DNA from 3 places in the Paenibacillus sp. SSG-1 genome. Region 3 is predicted to be linked to each of the others. Evidence: predicted binding sites of a transcription regulator. Region 3 holds the regulator's gene; each other region holds the start of a gene.
What was found. The regulator CtsR, encoded in region 3, represses protease genes until heat stress. The targets are predictions, from matches to a motif close to ATGGTCAATAAAGGTCAAACA.
Positions count from the first base shown of each region.

Region 1: clpP (ATP-dependent Clp endopeptidase proteolytic subunit ClpP) is a predicted target of CtsR. The motif match lies at 1,616-1,636, and genes of this name have one in related genera.
Region 2: BCV73_RS03465 (ATP-dependent Clp protease ATP-binding subunit) is a predicted target of CtsR. The motif match lies at 1,054-1,074, and genes of this name have one in related genera.

Region 1 is NZ_MBRK01000001.1:6,219,091-6,222,369, reverse strand. It holds gene nrdE (class 1b ribonucleoside-diphosphate reductase subunit alpha) at 1-160, opposite strand, end outside; gene nrdI (class Ib ribonucleoside-diphosphate reductase assembly flavoprotein NrdI) at 147-506, opposite strand; gene clpP (ATP-dependent Clp endopeptidase proteolytic subunit ClpP) at 932-1,528, opposite strand; tRNA gene BCV73_RS28330 (tRNA-Arg) at 1,737-1,811, opposite strand; gene BCV73_RS28325 (sugar-binding transcriptional regulator) at 2,052-3,089, shown strand; gene gap (type I glyceraldehyde-3-phosphate dehydrogenase) at 3,169-3,279, shown strand, end outside.
Region 2 is NZ_MBRK01000001.1:707,544-710,822, reverse strand. It holds gene BCV73_RS03470 (helix-turn-helix domain-containing protein) at 155-748, shown strand; gene BCV73_RS03465 (ATP-dependent Clp protease ATP-binding subunit) at 1,292-3,279, shown strand, end outside.
Region 3 is NZ_MBRK01000001.1:6,973,917-6,977,195, reverse strand. It holds gene mcsB (protein-arginine kinase McsB) at 1-790, opposite strand, end outside; gene mcsA (protein-arginine kinase activator protein McsA) at 819-1,343, opposite strand; gene BCV73_RS31665 (CtsR family transcriptional regulator) at 1,373-1,834, opposite strand; gene BCV73_RS31660 (GNAT family N-acetyltransferase) at 2,239-3,279, opposite strand, start outside.

The sequences.
Region 1 (3,279 bases), 750 kb from region 3:
TGATCAGGTAATCCAGCTTCTCGCGCAGGGAGCCGAACTTCATCGTATCGCGCTCCACTTCCTCCATAAAGGCGGCAACCGCCTCCCGGTCCTTTTCCAATTGAAAGTAACCGTCCGATCCGCGCTGCATAATTTCGTTGTTGAGTTCAATATGCTTCAATGCTCCGCACCCTCTCTTTGAAAATCTCCGTATCCCGCATCGTTCCCGAAAGCTCAAACTTGGTGATGACCGGCACATGGTACATCTCCGATATCGTATCCGCGCTTTTGGCGAAACGAGGCCCCCAGTTCCGGTTGCCGCTGGCCGACACGCCGCGAAGCATGCGGTTGTTCTTCGACAGGAAGTTGGACACTTTCTCGGGCACCTGCCCAAAACCTGTTGTATACGTTACGAGCACGTAAGGCTCATTCACCTGCTCCTGCTCTTCGATCGGAATGGCTCTCATGTTCAGCTTGTTGACAAAGCGTCTGACATTGCCGGTCTTGGAATCATAGACGATTAGCATGATCCTTCACTCCTGAATAATGTTCTCTGCCGTGGTCACGGGCGCAAAAAAAACGTCTATTGACGTCATTGTAGATAACCACACCACATATCGTGGTCGTTATTCTTGTGATCACAGAATGGTTCAGCTTCGCTGAACATGAAATCCCTTAATCCCAGAACTACACCGATAGACTGGGATAGAGGGAAAATATGTTATATATACTATGCCGATGGAAATCAATATGTAGATGATATTTGGCATGTAGTAAGAATAATACATCAATATATTGATGTGGTCAAGCCTATGAGAATCATGTTCATGGGTGCGCTTGCAGCCTGCTTGACGCCTTGAAAAACAAAAAAACAGGGAGCCTCCCGGCGATCCGTAAGCGGATCGATTCGGGGAGATTCCCTGTTTTTCTTCGGTTCCAAAGCCGCGATTATTTACACGCCTTGGATTGGAGTGCTTTCCAGAACTTTATCGATCAGTCCGTATTCCTGCGCTTCAGCTGCGCTCATGAAGTAGTCACGGTCGGTGTCTTTCTCGATGCGCTCCAGCGGCTGTCCGGTACGTTCGGACAGGATGCGGTTCAAGGTGTCGCGCATTTTCAGAATGCGGCGGGCGCGGATTTCGATATCCGTAGCCTGGCCTTGCGCACCCCCGAGCGGCTGGTGGATCATGATCTCACTGTTCGGCAGGCCGAAGCGTTTGCCCTTGGCGCCGGCGTTCAGCAGGAACGCGCCCATGGAAGCGGCCAAGCCTACGCAGATGGTAGATACGTCCGGTTTGATGAACTGCATGGTATCGAAAATCGCCATACCGGCCGTAATGGATCCGCCGGGGCTGTTAATGTACAAATGGATGTCTTTCTCCGGATCTTCGGCTGCGAGGAACAGCAGCTGGGCGATGATAGAATTGGCGACCACGTCATTGACTTCGGTGCCCAGGAAAATGATGCGGTCTTTCAGCAAACGGGAATAGATGTCGTAAGCCCGTTCACCGCGGTTGCTTTGTTCGACGACCATAGGAATATAACTCACGTGGAAAACCTCCCTTAATTGGCTCAAAATAGGTCATTCTATACATACTGTTACCGTATTAACCACATGATAAACAATTTCAAACAAAAAGTCAAAGAAAGTCAAACTCGAGGTAAAAAAAATAGCCATCTGATTGGCTGTGGTACGTTTGGTTAAAAACATAACGTAGAACGGTTGCCGTTCTGCGTTCTCTTCTATTGAAGAAAAATGGCGCGCCCGCGAGGAATTGAACCTCGATCTCAGGCTTCGGAGGCCTACGTCATATCCATTGGACCACGGGCGCAAAATTCAATAGCAAGAGTTATTATATGATAGCTTGCCTCAAAATGCAAGGGTTAAGTTATTAATTTTTTTGGATCAGGAAAATGCTGTATAGGAGGAAAGGCTGATGTGAATTATAGTCAGTGGACTACTTGCAACCAGCGCCATTATTGAGTAGAATAGTGGTGGGACTTAAAACGTTGACCCGGGACATTTTAGGGCCAGGGGAGAGAGGGAAGCGAAGTTGCAGGAGTGGAAAGAAATGCGGGATATATTAGAGATACAAAAGCAGCTTCTGCCTGATCTCGTGGACGTTCTCAAGACCAGATATACCATTCTTCATCAGATCATGCTGTCGGAGCTGATCGGCCGGAGAACGCTCGCTGCATCCCTGCATATGACCGAGCGGGTGCTGCGGGCCGAGACGGATCTTCTCAAGTCCCAGGGCCTGATTGAGATCGAGAGCTCTGGGATGAGGGTCAGTGAGGCGGGAAGCAAGCTGCTCGAACAGATGGAGCCGATGGTGAAAGTGCTGTTCGGCCTCAATGATCTTGGCGAGAAGATCCGCCAGACGTACGGCTTGCGCAAAGTCGTGGTCGTGCCCGGGGATTGCGAATCGTCGCCGCTCACGAAGCGTGACTTGGGACGCGCGGGTGCCAAAGCGCTGCTTGGCGTCATGAACCAAGGGGACACCGTAGCGGTGACGGGAGGCTCAACGCTCGCCGAAGTGGCGGAGCAGCTGACGCCGCAGGCGGCCGTACCGATGAAGAACAGCTGGTTCGTGCCAGCTAGGGGCGGACTTGGCGAAAGCGTGGAGTTTCAGGCGAACACGATCGCATCCACCATGGCCAAGCGCGTCGGCGCGCAGTACCGGCTGCTGCATGTGCCGGACCTCCTGAGCGATGAAGCGTATCAGTCGCTGGTGCAGGACCGCAACATCCAGGAGATCGTGCAGGCGATCAGGCACTGCCGCATCATCATGCACGGCATCGGGGACGCGATGGAGATGACCCGCCGCAGAAGGCTGGATCCCGCCGCCGTGGAGGAGATCCGGTCGGAAGGAGCCGTAGCCGAATCCTTTGGCTACTATTTCAATGAACAAGGCGTTGTCGTTCATAAAATGATGACTTTGGGGCTGCGGCTGGAGGACATTATGCGGACCGAGACCGTCATCGGCATTGCGGGCGGCCGAAGCAAGGCCAAAGCGATCCATGCGGTGCTTAAGTTCGGCCATGAGGACATTCTGGTGGTTGACGAAGCGGCCGCAATCGAGATTTGCCGGGAAATCGACGGTGAGTAAACAACATTCCTTTTGATGTCATGACAGGTATTTACCTGTTTTGAATAAATAAAATACGAACTTTTGGGAGGACTATTCAATGAGTGTAAAAGTAGGCATTAACGGTTTTGGACGTATCGGACGACTCGCTTTCCGCCGTATTCAAAATGTGGAAGGCATCGAAGTTGTAGCCATCAACGACCTTACTGAC
Region 2 (3,279 bases), 6.3 Mb from region 3:
AAAAAATAGTTCCTATTATTCACTTGACAACGGGATACCGTAAATTCCCGGGTCATTCGGCTGAAAACCGGGACCTTGCAGAAACAGGCGATAGCACTATTGAAAACGTAGCCGAAACTATTGTAGAATTTTAAGAAAAATCATCGGAGGAAATATGCCTAAACAACAAGAACCGCATTCCATTCAGGCGTGGTCTCTGATCAATCGCAAATACTTAGGAAAAGGAATCCGCGTCAAACGCTTCCGCAAGCCATCCCGCTGCCAAATCCGCAACCGCGTGCTGCTGGCTGTCCTGATGGCCAACGACATCAAGCTGTCCCAGCTGGCTGAGGACATTTCGGTTTCTTCCCGGAGCGTGAGCGCCTGGGTATATGAAGGACGGATCCCGGGAAAAAAGAATTTGGACAAGGTATGCCAATACCTGGGCTATCCGCATCACATTCTGTTTAATCATACCGTCACATCGACAAGCCCGATCATCTGTCAGCCTTCCTCTTCGCGCTTCATGCGCCGGACGCTGACCCGGTCGCCTGTCAGCAACAAAATACTAACGGGGCTGTGCATGGTTCACGACCTGTCCGTCAGCGACGTCAGCGAATGGATGGACATCCATCCCGGAACGTTCCGGAAATGGCTGCACCAAGGGACGCTGCCGTCAGCCAGCTTTCAAGACCGGGCGGAACAATTTTTCCGCATCCCGAAATTCATTTTGTTTGCCGACTGCATATTGCAGGACGAGGAATCATGACACTTTTGGCTTATTCACCGCATTGATCATACAAGGTACGCCCTGCTGTTACGGAGACATTCCGTACGGCAGGGCTTTTTTCATGCTTCGGGAGGCCCGGGCTTCGGTTATATCGTAATAAAGTTCCGCTAAATGCGTCACACTCTTCGAATGTACATCGATAGACGTTTTTCTTTGCCTTCCAGCCTTTTTTCCGCCTCAAGCACGCCGAAAAGGCCGAACCGTTCTTTCTCTCAAACCTTTTTCTATATACTTACGAAAAATAACTGAAAACCTGTTGACATGTGTTCCAAGTGAGGTATAATAAGGTCAAAGAAAGTCAAAGTCAGAGCAAAAGATCAAACTTGTACTGCATGAACAACCTCTTTAGGAGTTTGACTTTCGGTGCAGCCGTCTTTGTCCTGACGGAAGTTCTGACTTTTATCCCTTTATTCCGGCGGCCCGCTCCCGTAAGGCCCGGGCAGCCGTTTTCCTGATTAGGGCATCCAGATGAAGTATTCAAAAATTGATTAATCCATTAACTAACGAAAGGGGCATGCCTTCATGCGCTGTCAACATTGTAATCATAACCAGGCAACCGTAGGTCTGAGCCTCACTGTCAACCATAAATCCGAGAAATTGTTTCTTTGCGAAGATTGCTATGCCAAAGTAAACGGCGGCGTGCCGTTTGCGGCCGGCTTTGGTCCTTCGGGCAGCTATTCTTCTCCGTTGGAAGATTTGTTCCGCGGCTTCATGCAATCCGGCCAGCCGGTATCCGGCGCGGCGCAGCAGCCTCCGAGAGCCGCCGCTCAAGAAGGCGGACGGCGCGGCGGCGGGCTGCTGGATCAGCTCGGACGCAATCTGAACGACGCGGCGCGCGGCGGCAAGATCGACAACGTCATCGGCCGCGATGAAGAGATCGACCGCGTCATTGAAATTTTGAACCGCCGGAACAAGAACAATCCGGTGCTGATCGGCGAACCGGGCGTCGGCAAGACGGCCATCGCCGAAGGGCTGGCGCTGCGCATTACGGAGGGCAGCGTACCAGCGAAGCTGCGGAGCAAGGAAGTCTATTCGCTCGACGTCGCCTCCCTCGTAGCCGGAACCGGCATTCGCGGGCAATTCGAAGAAAAGGTCAAGCAGCTAATCGCCGAGCTGGAGCAGCGTAAAAATGTTCTGCTGTTCATCGACGAGATCCATCTGCTGGTCGGCGCAGGCTCCGCGGAGGGCTCCATGGATGCCGGCAACATCCTGAAGCCGGTGCTGGCACGGGGCGAGCTGCAGGTCATCGGCGCCACAACGCTTAAGGAATACCGTCAGATCGAGAAAGACGCCGCGCTGGAGCGCCGCTTCCAGCCGGTAACCGTCGACGAGCCGACCGCCGAGGAAACGATCGAAATTTTGAAAGGGCTGCGTCCGAAATACGAGCAGTTCCACGGCGTACGCTACCCGGACGAAACGCTTGAAGCGTGCGTGCGTCTGTCCAGCCGCTATATCCAGGACCGATTCCTGCCCGATAAAGCGATCGACCTGCTCGACGAATCGGGCGCCAAGCTGAATCTGCGGGCTCCGGTCGGCAGTGCGGACGAGATCCGCGCCCGTCTGGAACAGATCACAATCGAGAAAGACGCGGCCGCCCGCGATGAAAACTACGAGCTCGCCGCCAAGCTGCGCGACGAGGAAGCCGACCTGCAGCAGCGTCTGAACGGGGATGCCGCTGCCGGAGAGGTCCTAGAAGTAACCGTCGAGGATATCCAGAACATCATCGAGCGAAAAACCGGCATCCCGGTCGGCAAGCTGCAGGCGGATGAGCGCGGCAAGATGAAAAATCTGGCCGCCCGCCTCGCAAGCCGCGTCATCGGCCAGGGCGAAGCCGTCGACAAGGTCGCCAAAGCCGTTCGCCGCGGACGCGCCGGACTGCGCAGCGACTCCAAGCCGATTGCGTCCTTCCTGTTCGTCGGTCCGACCGGTGTCGGCAAGACCGAACTGTCCAAGGCGCTGGCCGATGAACTGTTCGGCAGCACCGATTCGATGATTCGCCTCGACATGAGCGAATACATGGAGCGGCACTCCGTCTCCAAGCTGATCGGTTCGCCACCAGGATACGTCGGTCATGAAGAAGCCGGCCAGCTGACGGAACGCGTACGCCGCAACCCGTACAGCATTATCCTGCTCGACGAGATCGAAAAGGCGCATCCGGACGTGCAGCATATGTTCCTGCAAGTGCTGGACGACGGCCGTCTGACCGACAGCCAAGGGCGTACGGTAAGCTTCAAGGATACGGTGATCATTATGACTTCTAACGCCGGCACGGCCGCAGATAAGAAAGTCATGGTTGGTTTCACCGCCAAATCCGAGCAGACCCGCTCGATTCTTGATTCGCTCGGCAGCTATTTCCGGCCTGAATTCCTGAACCGCTTCGACGGCATCGTACCGTTTGCCTCGCTGAAGGAAGAAGACCTCGTAACGATCGTCGACAATATGCTCAGCGAAGTATCGGCTACCCTGTCAGAGCGCGGCATCTCCCTCGACGTGACCGGCGAAGCGAAACG
Region 3 (3,279 bases):
GTCTGGAATCGTTCATAAGCCGCGTGCGTGCATTTTTCTCATGCTCGATAATCTGCAGCACAACGCTGTGGAGGTTGTCGATGATTTCATTCTCGGTCTGTCCCAAGGTAATCTGATTCGAGATTTGGAACAGGTTACCTATTGCTTCGCTGCCTTCCCCGTAAATTCCTCTAACGGTGAGCCCAACTTGTGAAACAGCGGATAAAATCCGGTTGATCTGCTGGGTCATCACCAGCGCCGGGAGGTGCATCATGACCGAAGCCCGCAGGCCTGTGCCCACATTGGTTGGACAGCTGGTCAAGTACCCGTGCTTATCGTCAAAGGCGTAATCGATGTATTCCTCAAATTTATCGTCAATGCTCGAGGCCTTCTCCCAGGCTTGGCGGATTTGAAAACCGGGGTATAGACATTGAATGCGAAGATGGTCCTCTTCGTTAATCATAATGCTGACCGATTCGTCCTCACTGAGGATGACCGCGCCGTTCTGGGATTCATTCGCCAAATTAGGGCTGATCAAATGCTTCTCTACCAGCACCCTTTTGTCCAGCGGATCGATGTGGTCGAGCTCCACGGTATAAAAAGTTCCAAAAGACTGAAGGTGATCACTGGGAATACCCGTCAGACGTTTGAGCACTTCCTCCGACTGCTGGCGGGTGGCCAATAGCGGAAAAGGAAGATGCTGCAGGTTGCGCGCAACCCGAACCCGGCTGCTGATGACGATTTCGGAAGCATCGGCCTGGCCGCGCATCCAATCGCTCAGCGCTTTCTCGGTAAACCGGAGATTTGGCATCACGCATTCCTCCTCCTTCGAGTGAACTTTACTGTTCCGACAATTCTTTCTCAAGCTTACGGATCTGGTCGCGCAGCTTCGCAGCCTCTTCGAATTCCTCTTCGTGAATACGCTGCTGAAGCTCGAGCTTCAAGCCGTCGATTTTCCGTTTGGCTTGAATTTTGCTGCCGCCTCTCTTGGGCAGCTTGCCGACATGTACGGTACTGCCGTGAACTCTTTTGAGGAGAGGGTCCAGGCGGTTGCCGAAGTACTTATAACAGGAGCTGCAGCCGAACCGGCCGATCTTACTAAACTGCGAGTACGTCATCCCGCACTCTTCACATCTCAGCGATTGAGCAGCCTTGGCGTTGCTTGCCGCCCCCTTGCCGGCCATGTCAATGTCCATGAGACCAGACAGCAGGCTGTGTATAGAAAATCCGCCAGAGGTTCCGGGGATCATTTCCCCTTTCTCCCGGGCACAGGATTCGCAAAAATGAAACTCCGTCTTCTCACCATTCACAATCTTGGTAAAATGGAGAGTCGCCGGTCTCTTACCACATTCTTGGCAAAGCATACCGATGTACCTCCTTTTTCTCCGTAAGCCTATTTGCCTAACAAAGAAATCAGCATCGCCTTCATCAGCCGAGCACGTATCTCATCCCGGTAAGGAAGCTTGATCATCAGGCACTCTCTGGATATCGCGGCGCGCATAATGCTCGCTTCGCGCTTACTAAGGATGCGTGCCTCCTCCAACTGATAGATCAGCCCTTCGGCCACGTTCTGATCGATGCGTTCCCCAATCGTTTGGTGGAGATGCGTATGAAGCGCCGAGTATTGCGGGAGTTCAATCCGTTGAATCCGGATATACCCTCCGCCACCGCGCTTGCTTTCCACAAGATAACCTTTTTCCAGCGTGAAACGTGTACTGATCACATAGTTGATCTGGGATGGAACGCATGAGAACTGATCAGCCAGATCGTTGCGCTGAATTTCAATCATTCCTTCGGGACTATCATGCAGAATACCCTTCAGATATTGTTCAATAATATCAGAGATATTACGCATTGTTCATCCTCCATTACGTTAAAACGTCAAGACCTTCATGGTCATTCGTTAGTCCGTTCGCATACCCAAACCATCTTCTTTAAACTTAACCAATGGTCGTGGGCTCGAATCTGGATCTTAACCCGGTGAATATGTTATAACTGATCTAAACCTTGCGCATTCACTATTGTGAGTTCAACCGTAAACAAACATACATTTGAATTTACGTTGACTTTGACTTTCTTTGATCTAAATTATAACATATTCTCACGTTTTGCCAAGAGGGTGTATCTTCATTTTTGACGTTCTCCTTCTTTTTATACCGCACCGATACGAAATAACCCCCTGCAACGTATGCAGAGGGTTATTATTCTGACCGGATCCCGGCTCTTTAGAATTGTTCGGAAAGGTATTTTATTCCATAATTAAAAGAAGTCCATAAACAAGGTCTGTCGGACGGGGATCCGCGCTTCAAGGATGCTCACTGCCTTCGCACTGCCTGCAATTCGCCCGGATTGGTAAAGTTCAGCCGGCCGTTTGAACCCCGTCAGCAGGACGGTCAGTGCCTGGATGTCGCAGCTAAGGACCTCTTCCTGCTGTTCTTGAGATGAATCCAGGGGAGAGACCGATGCGGTTCCGTCCGATGAGAACGCCCAGCTCCAAACGCCTTCATTCCAAGGTGCATACATATCCGTCAGCTGAATCGTTAGACGCTCGGATCCCCCCTCGCCGGAGGCTGTAAAAGGATACGTTTCGACGAGTTTCTTCATATTTACGACACGGGCCATCCCATATGGGATAATTTCCTGGTTAATCCGTGGATCGGCCAAATGATATGTAAGACTGTCATCCATCGGCATGAAATTGACGATCACCTGTGTCACCATTGAATCGTGATTGGCGATATAAGTCCATAGCGCACGGCGTGCCTCATCCGTGACATAAACGAGTTCATCGATGGTAAACTCCTTGTTTTCCACCTTATAAAGAACATATCCCTCCGGCGCACCTGAAGCCGAATAATAAACCGCCGTATGTCCATCCTCGTCCAGTACCGAACGGGTCCACCATTCCCGCGTCCGAACCATTAATCCATTATAACGTTTGGAAAATGCAGCATAGACCGTATCTAGAACATCCACGTCTTTGATATCCCGCCGAACTGCACCTTCAGTGGTGACCTTTGCCGGCAATTTATCGGTAGAAATGACATATTTCTTGTACTCACTGAACATTTCCCAGCCGTATTTCCGGTAAAACGGGTAGGAAAAAGGATGCAGCATGGAAAAGACCTGCCCGTTCTCATTCATCTGCTGCAGCGCGTGCGTCAACAGATGCTTAATATAACCCTGCCGGCGGTTCTCCGGCCATGTGGAAACGCTCGCAATCCCGCCCATAGGAAAAGTCTCACCTTGAACCGATACCGTAAACGGGATTAACACCAGCTTAGCCGCCAGTTGCTCATC